DNA from 2 places in the Streptomyces sp. NPDC054786 genome. Region 1 is predicted to be linked to the other one. Evidence: riboswitches for the same ligand, from Rfam matches in the RefSeq annotation. Region 1 holds a riboswitch; the other holds the start of a gene.
What was found. A riboswitch is a leader RNA that binds a small molecule or an ion and turns the genes downstream of it on or off. The one in region 1 is predicted to bind cobalamin.
Positions count from the first base shown of each region.

Region 2: another riboswitch for cobalamin. It lies ahead of ACWGI6_RS06990 (HoxN/HupN/NixA family nickel/cobalt transporter); the one in region 1 lies ahead of ACWGI6_RS12055 (ribonucleoside-diphosphate reductase subunit alpha).

Region 1 covers NZ_JBSHAW010000011.1:129,733-137,236, reverse strand. Annotated here, with positions in the region: gene ACWGI6_RS12070 (GntR family transcriptional regulator) at 66-827, shown strand; gene ACWGI6_RS12065 (DUF3311 domain-containing protein) at 1,055-1,315, shown strand; gene mctP (monocarboxylate uptake permease MctP) at 1,375-3,000, shown strand; cobalamin riboswitch at 3,239-3,390, shown strand; gene ACWGI6_RS12055 (ribonucleoside-diphosphate reductase subunit alpha) at 3,553-5,985, shown strand; gene ACWGI6_RS12050 (ribonucleotide-diphosphate reductase subunit beta) at 5,985-7,034, shown strand; gene ACWGI6_RS12045 (transglycosylase domain-containing protein) at 7,131-7,504, shown strand, end outside.
Region 2 covers NZ_JBSHAW010000006.1:23,666-31,169, forward strand. Annotated here, with positions in the region: gene ACWGI6_RS06955 (DedA family protein) at 1-445, shown strand, start outside; partial or broken gene ACWGI6_RS06960 (GNAT family N-acetyltransferase) at 561-889, shown strand; gene ACWGI6_RS06965 (methyltransferase) at 1,080-2,273, shown strand; gene ACWGI6_RS06970 (nucleoside/nucleotide kinase family protein) at 2,470-3,126, shown strand; gene ACWGI6_RS06975 (hypothetical protein) at 3,083-3,508, opposite strand; gene ACWGI6_RS06980 (MarR family winged helix-turn-helix transcriptional regulator) at 3,633-4,253, shown strand; gene ACWGI6_RS06985 (alpha/beta fold hydrolase) at 4,250-5,098, shown strand; cobalamin riboswitch at 5,249-5,455, shown strand; gene ACWGI6_RS06990 (HoxN/HupN/NixA family nickel/cobalt transporter) at 5,454-6,641, shown strand; gene ACWGI6_RS06995 (VOC family protein) at 6,710-7,210, opposite strand; gene ACWGI6_RS07000 (DoxX family protein) at 7,372-7,504, opposite strand, start outside.

The DNA of each region.
Region 1 (7,504 bases):
GATGTGAGCCGCTACGTACGGAGGAGCCGGTGACGGCAGCACCACAGGAGTCGGAGAGGCGGGGCATGGAGACGGACGGGGGCAACGGTGCCGGCAGCGGGGGCGGCACGCGCACCGCGCGGGTACCCAAGTACTACCGCCTCAAGCGGCACTTGCTGGAGATCACCGAGACCCTGCCGCCCGGCACCCCCGTCCCGCCCGAGCGCACCCTCGCCGCGGAGTTCGACACCTCGCGCACGACGGTGCGTCAGGCCCTGCAGGAGCTGGTCGTCGAGGGCCGATTGGAACGCATCCAGGGCAAGGGCACCTTTGTCGCCAAGCCCAAGGTGTCCCAGGCACTGCAACTGACGTCCTATACGGAGGACATGCGGGCCCAGGGGCTGGAGCCCACCTCCCAGCTGCTGGACATCGGCTATGTCACCGCCGACGACCGGCTCGCGGGCCTGCTCGACATCACCACCGGCGGCCGGGTGCTGCGCATCGAACGGCTGCGACTGGCCAGCGGCGAGCCGATGGCCATCGAGATCACCCATCTGTCGGCGAAGCGCTTTCCCGCGCTCCGCCGCAACCTCGTCAAATACGCCTCCCTCTACACCGCGCTGGCCGAGGTCTACGACGTCCGCCTGGCGGAGGCCGAGGAGACCATCGAGACCTCGCTCGCCACCCCGCGCGAGGCCGGTCTGCTGGGCACGGACGTCGGCCTGCCGATGCTGATGCTCTCCCGGCACTCGCTCGACGCACAGGGGCAGCCGGTGGAGTGGGTGCGCTCGGTCTACCGGGGCGACCGCTACAAGTTCGTCGCCAGACTGCGCCGCCCCACGGACTGACCCGTCACCCCGGGGGCCGCCCCGGGGTACGGCACACCCCTCGACGCCCCCGCTTCCGTCACCGCCCGCCCCAAACCGGGATGAACCAGGCAATTGACCGCGCAGCGGGGGTGCCTCCGGGTGGATTCTTCATACCGATATGCGGACAGCTAGTGACGCGCGCCACGCCCCTGCCATAGATTTCCAGCCGATTACACAGGCAGCAGCCAGGGGACGGAGCCGCGGTCATGACACAGTCAGTCGAATCACCGGATCGCAGACAGGTGGTCACACCCACGCGGGTGATCGCCGGAGTCTGCCTGATCGCTCCGTTCGTGGCGATGCTGTGGGTGAGCTCGTACGCCAGGATCGAGCCGAAGCTCATCGGGATCCCGTTCTTCTACTGGTACCAGATGACGTGGGTGCTGATCTCGACCGTGCTCACGGTGGTCGCGTACAAGCTGGTGCAGCGTGAGCAGCGCGCCCGCAAGGGCGGTGTGGCCCGGTGACTCTCACCACGACAGCGGCGAGCACCTCCGAGGCTCTCGCCGCCTCCTCGACCAAGGGCATCAACGGCGTGGCCCTCGCCGTCTTCATCTTCTTCTTCCTCGCCGTGACGGTCATGGGGTTCCTGGCCGCCCGCTGGCGCAAGGCCGACCAGTCCGCCAGCCTCGACGAATGGGGGCTGGGCGGCCGCAGCTTCGGCACCTGGGTGACATGGTTCCTGCTGGGCGGTGACCTCTACACCGCGTACACCTTCGTGGCCGTCCCGGCGGCGATCTACGCGGCGGGAGCGGCCGGCTTCTTCGCCGTGCCGTACACGATCCTGGTGTACCCCCTCATCTTCACCTTCCTCCCCCGCCTCTGGTCGGTCTCGCACAAGCACGGCTACGTCACCACCTCCGACTTCGTGCGCGGCCGCTTCGACTCCAAGGGCCTGTCGCTGGCCGTGGCGCTCACCGGCATCCTCGCCACGATGCCGTACATCGCGCTCCAACTGGTCGGCATCCAGGCCGTCCTGGACGTGATGGGCATCGGCGGCGGCGAGCACACCAACTGGTTCGTCAAGGACCTGCCGCTGCTGATCGCCTTCGCCGTGCTGGCCGCGTACACCTACTCCTCGGGTCTGCGGGCACCGGCGCTGATCGCGTTCGTCAAGGACGGGCTGATCTACCTCGTCATCGCCGTCGCGATCATCTACATCCCGATCAAGCTGGGCGGCTTCGACGCGATCTTCGACACGGCCGGCAAGGCGCTCGCCCAGCCCGGCCCGGTCGCCGGCAAACCGCGTGGCGAGCTGATCAGCGGCCCCAACGCCCAATGGGGGTATGCGACCTTGGCGCTCGGCTCGGCGCTGGCGCTCTTCATGTACCCGCACTCGATCACCGCGACGCTGTCCTCGCGCAGCCGCAATGTGATCCGCCGCAACACCACCATCCTGCCGCTGTACTCCCTCATGCTGGGCCTGCTGGCGCTGCTCGGCTTCATGGCCATCAAGGCCGGCACGGACATCCAGGGCAACCCGCAGCTGGCCATCCCGCAGCTCTTCGAGGACATGTTCCCGAGTTGGTTCTCCGGCGTGGCGTTCGCCGCGATCGGCATCGGCGCGCTGGTGCCCGCGGCCATCATGTCCATCGCCGCGGCCAACCTCTTCACCCGCAACGTCTACAAGGACTTCCTCAAGCAGGACGCCACTCCCGAGCAGGAGCACAAGGTCGCCAAGCTGGTCTCGCTGCTGGTGAAGGTCGGCGCGCTGGTCTTCGTCCTCACCATGGACAAGACGATCGCGATCAACTTCCAGCTGCTGGGCGGCATCTGGATCCTGCAGACGATGCCGTCCCTGGTCGGCGGCCTGTTCACCCGCTGGTTCCACCGCTGGGCACTGCTGGGCGGCTGGGCGGTCGGCATGCTCTACGGCACGCTCGCGGCATATGGCGTCGCCAGTCCGACCCAGGCCCACTTCGGCGGCTCCAGCAAGGAGATCCCGGGCATCGGTGAAATCGGCTACATCGGCCTGACCGCCTTCGTCCTGAACGTCGTGGTGACGGTCGTCCTGACCATCGTCCTCAAGGCCGTCAACGCCCCCGAGGGCACCGACGCAACCAGCCCCGCCGACTACGCGGCAGACGCCGGCGACGAGGGCGTCGCCGCCGAACTGCCCCCCGCCACGGCAGGCGCACCGGCCGGCCACTGAACCACCGGCCCGCACACGGCTACGGGCCGCCACGTCCCCCGGGGCGCGGCGGCCCGTAGCCGTTTCCTGCCCCGGGGCGCGGCCCGTGACGGGCCGGCGAGCGCGGTCATGGAGCCCTCCGCTGCTGCCGCCGGACGGGACGAATTGCGTGCCGCAGGCCAGGGGGAGGCCACTGACAGGCACTGTGTGATCACTCACGACACACTAGATGTGGTGGTGCAAGTGAAGAGGCGCCACCACATGTATGCTCGACCTCGCTGTCGCCGCAGGGGAATCCGGTGGGAATCCGGAACTGTCCCGCAACGGTGTTGGAGCGGGCTCGGCCGGCCGGACAACGGCCCTGGCACGCGCCCGTGAAGTCCGAAGACCTGCCGACGGTACGCCCGCACCGCCATGGGTGCGGACGTCGATACGTCCGGGCCCCGAGGGTTGGGCCGGTGGACGCCGCGCGGTGTGCCCGCGCACCCCTGACCTTCACGGGGTGCCGCATGCCCGCGTGCGCCCGTCGCGTCCCTCTCCTCCTGGCCCCCGCCGAGTGAGGGAGAGCACCACGTGACCATCGCGTCAACGGAGCCCGCGTCAGACGCCGAGGTCGTGCCGCCCGCGGTGGCCACGCCTGCCGGTCCCGCCGACGGCGGACCGGGCGAGGACGGTCCGGGCGTCGCCCTGTTGCGCACCCTGACCGAGCTGACCGCGGACCTGACCGCGACCGACCCCGGCAAGGTGGCCGCCGCCGCGCTGCGCGGCCGGCACGCGGGCTCCGACGAGGCCGAACTGCGGTCGCTGGCCACGGACGCCGCCGCCGGTCTGATCGGTGACGAGCCGCAGTACTCCAAGCTCGCCGCGCGCCTGCTCACCCTTGCCATCGCGGAGGAGGCGGCCGGACAGGGGGCGGTCGCCTTCTCCGCCTCCGTCGAAACCGGCCACCGCGAGGGCCTGATCGCCGAGGAGACCGCGGAGCTCGTACGGACCCACACGGCCCGTCTGGACGCGCTGGTCGACAAGGCGCTGGCCGACGGTGCCGATGACCGGTTCGGCTACTTCGGACTGCGCACCCTGCACTCGCGCTACCTTCTGCGCCACCCCACCACCCGTCAGGTCATCGAGACCCCCCAGCACTTCCTGCTGCGGGTGGCCTGCGGCCTCGCCGAGGACCACAGCGAGCGCGCGCTGGACGAGGTCGCCGAGCTCTACCGCCTCACCAGCTCGCTGTCCTACCTCCCCTCCTCCCCCACCCTCTTCAACTCCGGTACCCGCCACCCGCAGATGTCGTCCTGCTATCTGCTGGACTCGCCGCTGGACGAGCTGGACTCGATCTACGACCGCTACCACCAGGTCGCGCGGCTCTCGAAGCACGCGGGCGGCATCGGCCTCTCCTACTCCCGCATCCGCGCCCGCGGTTCGCTGATCCGCGGCACCAACGGGCACTCCAACGGCATCGTGCCGTTCCTGCGCACCCTGGACGCCTCGGTCGCGGCCGTGAACCAGGGCGGCCGGCGCAAGGGCGCCGCCTGTGTCTACCTGGAGACCTGGCACGCCGACATCGAGGAGTTCCTGGAGCTGCGCGACAACACCGGTGAGGAGGCCCGCCGTACGCACAACCTGAACATCGCCCACTGGATCCCGGACGAGTTCATGCGCCGTGTGGAGGCGGACGCCGACTGGTCGCTGTTCTCGCCCTCGGACGCCCCGGAGCTGGTGGACCTGTGGGGCGACGCGTTCGACGCCGCCTACCGCAAGGCCGAGGCCGAGGGCCGGGCGCTCAAGCAGATCCCGGCCCGGGTGCTGTACTCCCGCATGATGCGCACCCTGGCGCAGACCGGCAACGGCTGGATGACGTTCAAGGACGCCGCCAACCGCACCGCCAACCAGACCGCCGAGCCCGGCAAGGTCGTGCACTCCTCCAACCTGTGCACCGAGATCCTGGAGGTGACGAACGACGGGGAGACCGCGGTCTGCAACCTGGGATCGGTGAACCTCGCGGCCCACCTGGGTGCCAACGGTGAGATGGACTGGGAGCGGCTGGACGCCACGGTCCGCACCGCCGTCACCTTCCTCGACCGTGTGGTGGACATCAACTTCTACCCGACCGAGCAGGCCGGGACCTCCAACTCCCGCTGGCGCCCGGTGGGTCTGGGCCTGATGGGCCTGCAGGACGTGTTCTTCCGGCTGCGGCTGCCCTTCGACTCGCCGGAGGCGCGGGAGCTGTCGACCCGGATCTCCGAGCGCATCATGCTCGCCGCGTACGAGGCGTCCGCCGACCTCGCCGAGCGGCACGGCCCGCACCCGGCGTGGTCCGCGACCCGCACCGCCCGTGGTGTGCTGCACCCGGACCACTACCCGAACGCCGAGCCCGGCTGGGCCGACCGCTGGGCGGCGCTGCGCTCCCGTATCGCCGTGACCGGCATGCGCAACTCCCTGCTGCTGGCGATCGCGCCGACCGCGACCATCGCCTCGATCGCGGGCGTGTACGAGTGCATCGAGCCGCAGGTCTCCAACCTCTTCAAGCGCGAGACGCTCTCCGGCGAGTTCCTCCAGGTCAACGCCTATCTGATCGAGGAGCTCAAGGCGCTGGGGCTGTGGGACGCACGGACCCGGGACGCACTGCGCGAGGCCAGCGGCTCGGTGCAGGACGTCAGCTGGATCCCGGCGGAGATCCGTGCGCTGTACCGCACGGCCTGGGAGATCCCGCAGCGCGCCCTGATCGACATGGCCGCGGCCCGTACGCCCTACCTCGACCAGAGCCAGTCGCTGAACCTCTTCATGGCGTCGCCGACCATCGGCAAGCTCAGCTCGATGTACGCCTACGCCTGGAAGCGCGGCATCAAGACGACGTACTACCTGCGCTCCCGCCCGGCGACCCGGATCGCGCAGTCCGCGCGCGGCGGCGCCGCCACCACCGCCCCCGTACCGCAGCAGGCCACCGACCCCGAGGCGGTCGCCTGCTCCCTGGAAAACCCCGAGTCCTGCGAGGCCTGCCAGTAATGACCACCGAGACCAACGCCGCGGCCGCGCACACCGCCACCACCGGCACCAAGAACCTCCTGGACCCGGGCTTCGAGCTGACGCTGCGCCCGATGCGGTACCCGGACTTCTACGACCGCTACCGCGACGCGATCAAGAACACCTGGACCGTGGAGGAGGTCGACCTCCACTCCGACGTCGCCGACCTCGCCAAGCTCTCGCCGGGCGAGCAGCACATGATCGGCCGGCTGGTCGCGTTCTTCGCGACCGGTGACTCGATCGTCTCCAACAACCTGGTGCTGACGCTCTACAAGCACATCAACTCCCCCGAGGCGCGGCTGTACTTGAGCCGTCAGCTCTTCGAGGAGGCCGTGCACGTCCAGTTCTATCTGACGCTGCTGGACACCTATCTCCCCAACCCGGACGACCGCGCCGCCGCCTTCGCGGCCGTGGAGAACATCCCGTCCATCCGGGAGAAGGCCGAGTTCTGCTTCAAGTGGATGGACTCGGTCGAGAGCATCGACCGCCTGGAGTCCAGGGCGGACCGGCGCCGCTTCCTGCTGAACCTGATCTGCTTCGCCGCCTGCATCGAGGGGCTGTTCTTCTACGGCGCCTTCGCCTACGTGTACTGGTTCCGCTCGCGGGGCCTGCTGCACGGGCTGGCCACCGGCACCAACTGGGTCTTCCGCGACGAGTCCATGCACATGGAGTTCGCGTTCTCGGTGGTGGACACCGTCCGCCAGGAGGAGCCCGACCTCTTCGACGACAAGCTGGAGCAGCAGGTCACCGAGATGCTCAAGGAGGCCGTCGAGGCGGAGCTGCAGTTCGGCCGCGATCTGTGCGGTGACGGCCTGCCGGGCATGAACACCGACTCGATGCGCGAGTACCTCCAGTGCGTCGCCGACCAGCGACTGCAGCGGCTCGGCTTCGCGCCGGTCTACGGCTCGGAGAACCCGTTCTCCTTCATGGAGCTGCAGAACGTCCAGGAGCTGACCAACTTCTTCGAGCGCCGGGCGTCCGCCTACCAGGTCGCCGTCGAGGGTTCGGTCTCCTTCGACGACGACTTCTAGGAACCCACCGCGGCCCCCCTTCGACCCGCCCACCTGCCATTGTGAGCGTTCTGTTACCTCGGCAACCGGAGTCAGAGCCACCACATCTAGCTGGGCATGAAGCGCACGAAGGGGCGTCGCCGGTTCATCGACTATCCGCGGCAGGGACGGGAGGGTCCGCGCCGCTGGCTGCCGTCATGGCGCCAGTGGCTCGGCACCCTCTCGCTCGGCATCATCGGCCTGGCCGGGCTGTTCGCCGCGGTCTACGCGACGATCGATGTGCCGAACGAGAATGCGCTGGCCGGCCAGGAGGCCACCGTCTATTACTGGGCGGACGGCAGCCAGATGGTGAGCGTGGGCGCCGTCAACCGGCAGAACGTCACCCTCGACAAGGTTCCCGACTCCGTCGAGAATTCCGTGATCGCGGCGGAGAACGCCACCTTCTACAGCGACGCCGGAGTCTCCCTCCAGGGCATCGGCCGCGCCCTGGT
Region 2 (7,504 bases), on a different contig from region 1:
CGAGATGCTCTCCCTGATGCTGTGCGCGGCCACCGCCTCGGTGCTCGGCGACATGGTCGCCTACCGGCTCGCCTGGCGCGGCGGCGACCGCTTCGACCGCGCCATCGGCCGCTCCCGCCGTCTGACGGCGGCACAGAAGCGACTGGGCGCGGCGCTCAAGCGGGGCGGCGGCGGCATCGTCGTCCTGGCCCGTTTCGCGCCCGCCGGACGCTCCGTGGTCAGCCTGGGCGCCGGCGTCGCGCACCGTACGGTCCGCGAGTTCCTCCCCTGGTCCGCGCTGGCCGGTCTCGCCTGGGCCACCTACAGCGTCAGCCTCGGCTACTTCGGCGGGCACTGGCTCGGCACGTCGTGGGTGGGTACCGCGCTCTCCGTGATCGCCCTCTTCGCCGCCGGATCGGCCGCCGCCTTCCTGATGCGCCGCCCGGACGGCCGGACCGCGCACTGACGGCGGGGACGAAAGCCCGCTGACCCGCCCTCCGGCGGGAGCGGAAAAACCTTGGCCGGTTGTCAGCCCCCGGTTGTCAGCCCCCGGTGCGACGATGAAGCGCATGAGGGGGACCCATGCGCTGCTGACGCGCTGTCATGTCGGCGGCGCCCCCGCCGTGGCGCTCGCCCCGTGCGCGGTGCTGCCGGGTATCAGAAGTGCGGTGCGGGCGGCGCGGTCATCAGGGCGCTCCTGGAGGCGGCGCGGGAAGCCGGCGAGCGGACCGCGATCGTGCTCGGCCATCCGCCGTACTACCCACGCTTCGGATTCGCACCGGCCGCCACCCGGTTCGGCATCCTCCCGCCACAGCCCTGGCCGGACAAGGCCTTCATGGCACTGTCCCTGGACGGCTCCCGGCCCCCGCGCGGCACGGTGCGCCACCCCGCGGCGTTCGGCATCGCCTGACCCCGGCTCCGCCCCGCGGCTTCGGCCCCGCGCTGCCGACGGCCGGGACCGGGTGCGTCCCAATACGGAGTAAAGTCGAGCGTCAACACCCCGCCCACCGTCTCCTGCGAGCGCATCGCCGCTCCCCCGGCGCCGCACCACAGCGGCGCCCATGGGACGGGCCCGAACCACACACGCGAGGCACATTTCGGTGAACCAACCGCCGGTCGTCGAATGGACCGAGGCCGACGAGCCCCGTTCCGCCCGTTGGCACTCCGAGAACGGTGCCCCGCCACCGCGCCGCATCGTCATCGCGGACGACCGGACGAAGGCCGACGACGCCTACAAATTCGCCTGCGAGGGCACCGCGCTGCTGTGGCGCGGCGACTTCCACAACGCCCGCCAGCTGCTGACGGCGCTGGCCCGCCGCATCGACCGCCGCCCCCGCAAGGCACCGCCCGCCGATGTCACCCAGGCGTTCCATGTGCACCGCGCCGCGCAGAATCACCGGGCCCGCATCCTGGGCATGCTGCTGGTCCCGCTCGATGCGACCCTGGCCGTCCCGCTGCACCGCGCCCCCGATGTCCGTGAGGCCTGCAGCCGGGCGTACGGCCCCGGCCGGCCGGCCGACGGGGAAGCCGCAGGCGCCGAGGGTTCCGGCCCGACCGCCTCGCTCGTCTCGCTGCGCGAACTCCTCGCGCTCATCGGCGCCAACGAATGGCGCAAGAAGGGCGTCGAGATCCCGGCGCTCGGCGGCGACCGCATCCATCCGCACTACGGCGTCTTCTCCCCGGCCCGCGGCGAGTACGTCGACCTGGTGGCCGAGGCTCCGCTGCCGGACGAGGACCTGGCGTTCGACATCGGCACCGGCACCGGCGTACTGGCCTCGGTGCTCGCCCGGCGCGGCGTCCGCAGGGTCGTGGCCACCGACCAGGACCCGCGCGCGCTGGCCTGTGCCCGTGAGAACACCGAACGACTGGGCGTCGCCGGACAGGTGGAAGTGATCGAGGCCGATCTGTTCCCGGCCGGCCGCGCGCCACTGATCGTCTGCAACCCGCCGTGGGTGCCCGCAAAGCCGACCTCGCCCGTGGAGTACGCGGTCTATGACCCGGGCAACCGGATGCTGTACGGCTTCCTGAGCGGCCTCGCGGACCATCTCACGCCGAACGGCGAGGGCTGGCTGATCCTCTCCGACCTGGCGGAACACCTCGGCCTGCGCGCGCATGCCGAGCTTCTCGACGCCTTCGCCAAGGCGGGCCTCACGATCCTGGGCCGACTCGACATCACCCCGCGCCACCCACGTGCCCGCGACACCTCCGACCCGCTCCACGTGGCCCGCGCGGCCGAGGTCACCTCCCTGTGGCGCCTGGGCACCGCGGACCGGGGCACGTCCGGCCCCCGCTAGGACCTTCCCGCCGCTCCGCACCGACCGGCCCCCAGGCGCCGTGGCCCTCGGGGCCGTACCTCGGGGCCGTGCCACCGGCACCACGGCCGAGCCGACCGGCCCGCCCCGCCCCGGCCCGCCTCCTGCGCCCCCGTACCCGGCCGCCGACCGCGGGCATCCCGCAGGCGCCCCGCCCGTCAGGCACGATGGACGCACCATGGATCCCCGGCATCTCCTCTCCCGCGCCCGTCGGCTCGCCGCCTCCGCGGCACCCGGCCGACGGCGGCTGCTCGGCATCACCGGCCCGCCCGGAGCCGGCAAGTCCACCCTCGCCGCCCACCTCGTGGCGGAGCTGGCCGGACAGGCGGCGCTCGTCCCGATGGACGGCTTCCATCTCGCCGAGGCGGAGTTGCACCGTCTGGGCCGTACGGACCGCAAGGGCGCGCCGGACACCTTCGACCCGGCCGGATACGCGGCACTGCTGGCGCGTCTGCGCTCCCCGGAGCCGGATACCGCCGTCTACGCCCCGGCCTTCGACCGCCGGATCGAGGAGCCGGTGGCCGGCAGCATCGCCGTGGCGCCCCACATTCCCCTCATCGTCACCGAGGGCAACTACCTCCTCCTCGACTCCGCCCCGTGGTCGCGGGTCCGGGCGCTGCTCGACGAGGTCTGGTACGTGGAGCTGGACACCCCGGAACGGATCCGCCGGCTGGTCGACCGGCATGAGCGGTTCGGGCGTCCGCGCGCCGACGCCGAGCGGTTCGTGCACACCTCGGACGAGGCCAACGCCCGTGTCGTGGCGGCCACTCGTGACCGCGCCGACCTCGTCATCAGCTTCGCACCCGAAGAGGCCCCGCCTCCACCGAGCGCATAACCCCGCTCCCCCGCCCGCGCCGGCCGGCGAACAGTCCGGCCACCGACAGCGCGCCCCACCCGACGGACACCGCCACCGCCTTCAGCCTCCGGTCGCGGCCCGGCAGCGTCGCACCGAGCAGCACGGCGTCCCCTAAGTCCGCCGCAATCCGCACATACGCGGCGGCACGCAGCGCCGGGCCTTCCGGCGCCAGCGTCATCGCCAGTCCGCTCACCGCATCCCGCCAGGCCAGCGGACGCAGTGCGGTCCGGGTCGCCGGCGCGGTCCGCCCTTCGCCGTCCACCAGTCCCGAGGGCCGCGCCAGCAGATCGGGCAGCGCCGCCACCGCCACCCCGTACACGGCCGTGGCCGCCCCGACCGCACGCAACAGACCGACCTTCATCCGCCGTCCACCTTTCTCGTCCCACTCCACCGGCCGCACGAGCCCCGTCGCGCCGGCCGCCTCCTCAACTCCTTTCCGCGGCAGCGCTCTTCCCAAACGACATCACCGATGTCATCATGACATCATGAGTGTCATTGAGGGGTGTGCCGGAGAGACCGAAGTCGCCGGTGACGGCGAACCGACGACCACCGACGACCTGCTGTACGGCGTCATCCGACGCCTGTGGCCGCTGCATCGCACGGTCGTCCGCGCGGTAGAGCGCGAGCTGGCGGGCACCGGCATGACCGCCGGCGAACACGCACTGCTGGACGCGCTGCGCACCGAAGGCCCGCGCACCGTCCCGCAGTTGGCGCGCGGGATGGGGCTCGACCGGCAGCCGGTGCAGCGCTGGGTGAACCACGCCGTGGAGCTGGGCCTGGTCGCGACCGCCCCGAATCCCGCACACCGCCGCTCGTCCCTGATCCGGCTCACCGCCGAAGGCACGGAAGCGATACGCGGCGTCCAGGAGTGCGAGGCGGCGGAGCTCAGGCAGCGGCTGGCCGACCTGTCCGCCGAGGACGTCCGTACCGCGCTGCGTGTACTGGACCGGCTCGGCGAGGAGTTCCGCCACCTGGCGAACGGCTCACACATGACACCGGAGGAAAGCGGCAGTCACGGCAGTTACGGCAGCGGCGGCAATAGCGACGACAATGGCATCACGCCCAGTTCATCGCATCCGGCACACAAAGGACGGCCCGCAAGATGACCCGACGAATCACCGCCTGGTCCGAGATCGACAACGGGCTCGTGCCGATCGACGACGGTGAGCTGTTCTACGAGACGGCCGGCTCGGGCCCCGCGGTGGTGCTGCTCCACGGCGGCATGCTCGACCAGCACATGTGGGACGAGCAGTTCGCCTGGCTGGTGAACTCCGGCCTGCGCGCGATCCGTTACGACTTCCGCGGCCACGGCCTGTCCTCCACCGTGGCCGGGGACTACGCCAACCACGACGACCTGTGTGCCCTGCTCGACGCGCTCGATGTCCCCGGCGCCGTCCTCGTCGGCCTCTCCCATGGTGCGCGGGTCGCACTCGACACCGCCATAGCCCGCCCGGAGCGGGTGACGGCCCTCGCGCTGGCCTCCCCCGGCATCAGTGGCCGCGCCTTCACCGACCCCTTCCTCCTGGAGCACATCAAGGCGCAGGTGGCGGCGATCGGCACACCGGACGGCGCGGAACGGTATGTCGAGCACTTCCTGCGGATGTGGGTGGACGGACCGCATCGCGAACCGTCCGCGGTGCACCCGGGATTCCGCGAGCGGATGCGCGCCTCGGCCGAGGCCAATGTGGAGGTGCATGCCGAGGGCGTGGGTGCCGGTATGCCCCTTGAGGTCGGCGCCGCGGACCGCCTGGCCGAGATCCGGGTGCCGACGGTCGTGTTCGACGGCGACCTCGACAGCAGTGACATCTCCGCCAATGCCCATGCGATAGCGCTGACCGTTCCCGGCGCCCGAAGAGTCCGGATACCGGGGGCGGCCCATATGGTCAATCTGGAGAACACCGCGCTCTTCGACCGCGAACTCCACACCTTCCTCTCATCCCTGGACCACTGACCCACCGCGGACCACGGCCCCTGGGACCACCGGCTCCGAGGGCGGCCGAGGTGGCAACGACCGCCCCGTGGAACGGCCGGCCGCGTCCGGCGAGTACTCCCTCCCGGGCCACGGGCAAGCCCCGTGCACCTCACCCCTCCCTGGTGGCAGTTAGAGTGACCGGGCCGTGGTGTTCGGGAAGCCGGTGACGGACCTTGTGGTCCCAGACCGGAGCGGCCCTCGCCACTGTGATCGGGGAGTTTCCGCCCCTTCCGCAGGCGCACGGCGCGCCTGCGGCGCCACTGGCCGCGGCCGGGAAGGCGGGGGCGGGCGCGCGCACCCGTAAGCCAGGAGACCGGCCACGGCATCTCACGAACTGATCCACGAGGTGCTGGAGCGTAACCGCCGGATGGTCCTGTCCACCGATACCCGTCCCACCCCTGCCTCCGCCGCCTTCCGCTGGCGCCGGCAGGACACCGTCCGCACCGCGGGCCTGATGGCCGTCATAGCCGGTCTGCACCTCATCGCCTTCGGCGTGCTCTTCCTCCTCGTGGTGCCCCATCACTACGCGGTGGGCAGCCAGGTCTTCGGGGTGGGGCTCGGTATCACCGCGTACACCCTCGGTATGCGGCACGCCTTCGACGCCGACCACATCGCCGCGATCGACAACACCACCCGCAAGCTGATGGCCGACGGCAAGCGGCCCGTCTCGGTCGGCTTCTGGTTCGCCCTCGGCCACTCCAGCGTGGTCGTCGCGATGGCGGCCCTGGTGGCGGGCGGCGCCCAGCTCGCGGGCACCCTGCTCAACGACGAGTCCCGTACGCACCAGATCCTGGGCACGGTCGGCACCACGATCTCGGGGACCTTTCTCTACCTCATCGCCGCCCTCAACCTGATCGCGCTGGCGGGGATCTGGCGGGTCTTCCGCGGTATGCGCAACGGCCACTACGACGAGGCCGAGCTGGAGCAGCGCCTCGATGCACGCGGCTTCATGAACCGCTTCCTGGGACGGTTCACCCGCTCGATCTCCCGCCCCGGCCAGATGTTCCCGCTCGGCTTCGTCTTCGGGCTCGGCTTCGACACCGCGACCGAAGTGACCCTGATGGTGATGGCCGGCAGCGGCGCCGCGGCCGGCCTGCCCTGGTACGCCGTGCTGTGCCTGCCGCTGCTCTTCGCCGCCGGGATGAGCCTGTTCGACACCCTCGACGGCACCTTCATGAACTTCGCCTACCAGTGGGCGTTCTCCAACCCGGTGCGCAAGGTCTACTACAACCTCACCATCACCGGCCTGTCGATCGCCGTCGCCTTCTTCATCGGCACGATCGAGCTGGTGACCGTGCTGCACGAGAAGCTCGCCCTCAACGACCCGCTGACCGGCTGGATTTCCGGCCTCGACCTCGGCAACGCGGGCTTCCTCATCGTCGGCCTGTTCGTGGTGGTGTGGGCCGCGGCGCTGGCGTACTGGCGACTGGCCGGCGTCGAAAAGCGCTGGGCGGAGCGGGCGGAGCGAACGACGTCGGCGCAGCGGGCGGGGGCGGCGGAGCAGGCCGCGCCGGGCTCCTGAGGCGCGTCAGCCGCACCCGCCCCGTACGCCCCCGGCGCCCGTATCGGCGCCGGGCCACAGCCGCCCTTTCATGTGGCCGAACCGGCCGCCGAACCCGTCACCAGATCCGGCCCCCAGCGCTCCAGCGCCGCCGCCAGATCGAGTGGCAGCAGCCGCTCCGGCTGGTCCGAACCCGGCCAGTCCTCCCGCGGGACCCGCCACATCACCTCGAACTCATTGCCGTCCGGGTCCTTGGCGTACAGCGACTTGGCGACGAGGTGATCACTCGACCCCACCAGCGCGCCCCGCTCGACGAGCTGCGCATGGGCCGCGACCAGCTCACCGAGCGTGCCGATTTCCCAGGCCAGGTGGTAGAGCCCGACCCGCCCGGCCTCGGGCCCCGGCGCATCCGGCCCCACCGCGAACAGCGCCAGATCATGATCATTGAGTGAGCCGGGAGCGCTGAGGAACGCGGCCCTTCCCGGAACCTCGATCCCCACCGCGAGCCCGAGGGCCTCGGTGTAGAAGGCGACCGACCGCGCCACATCACGGACGTAGAGCACCGCGTGGTTCAGACGTCGTACGGACATGCAGCCTGCTCTCCGATCTCCTGCCACGACACCGCCGGGGCCGTGCCCTCCCCCACTCCTGATCTACCCCGCCCGCCCCGACGCTGCCCGGATTCCGCCGGCCTGGATCCGGCCGTTTTCGGCCCGGGTGCCCGAAGTGCGGGGAGCGGCTCACTTCCGGGTCACTTCCGGACCAGCAGAACCGCGCCCGCCAGCACCACACTCAGCACCAGCGCGGCCACCCCGTGGACCGGCCGGTGTGCGCGCAGGCCCGGCAGGAGACGGTCGATGGCGTAGCGGCCGGGCCCGGTCAGC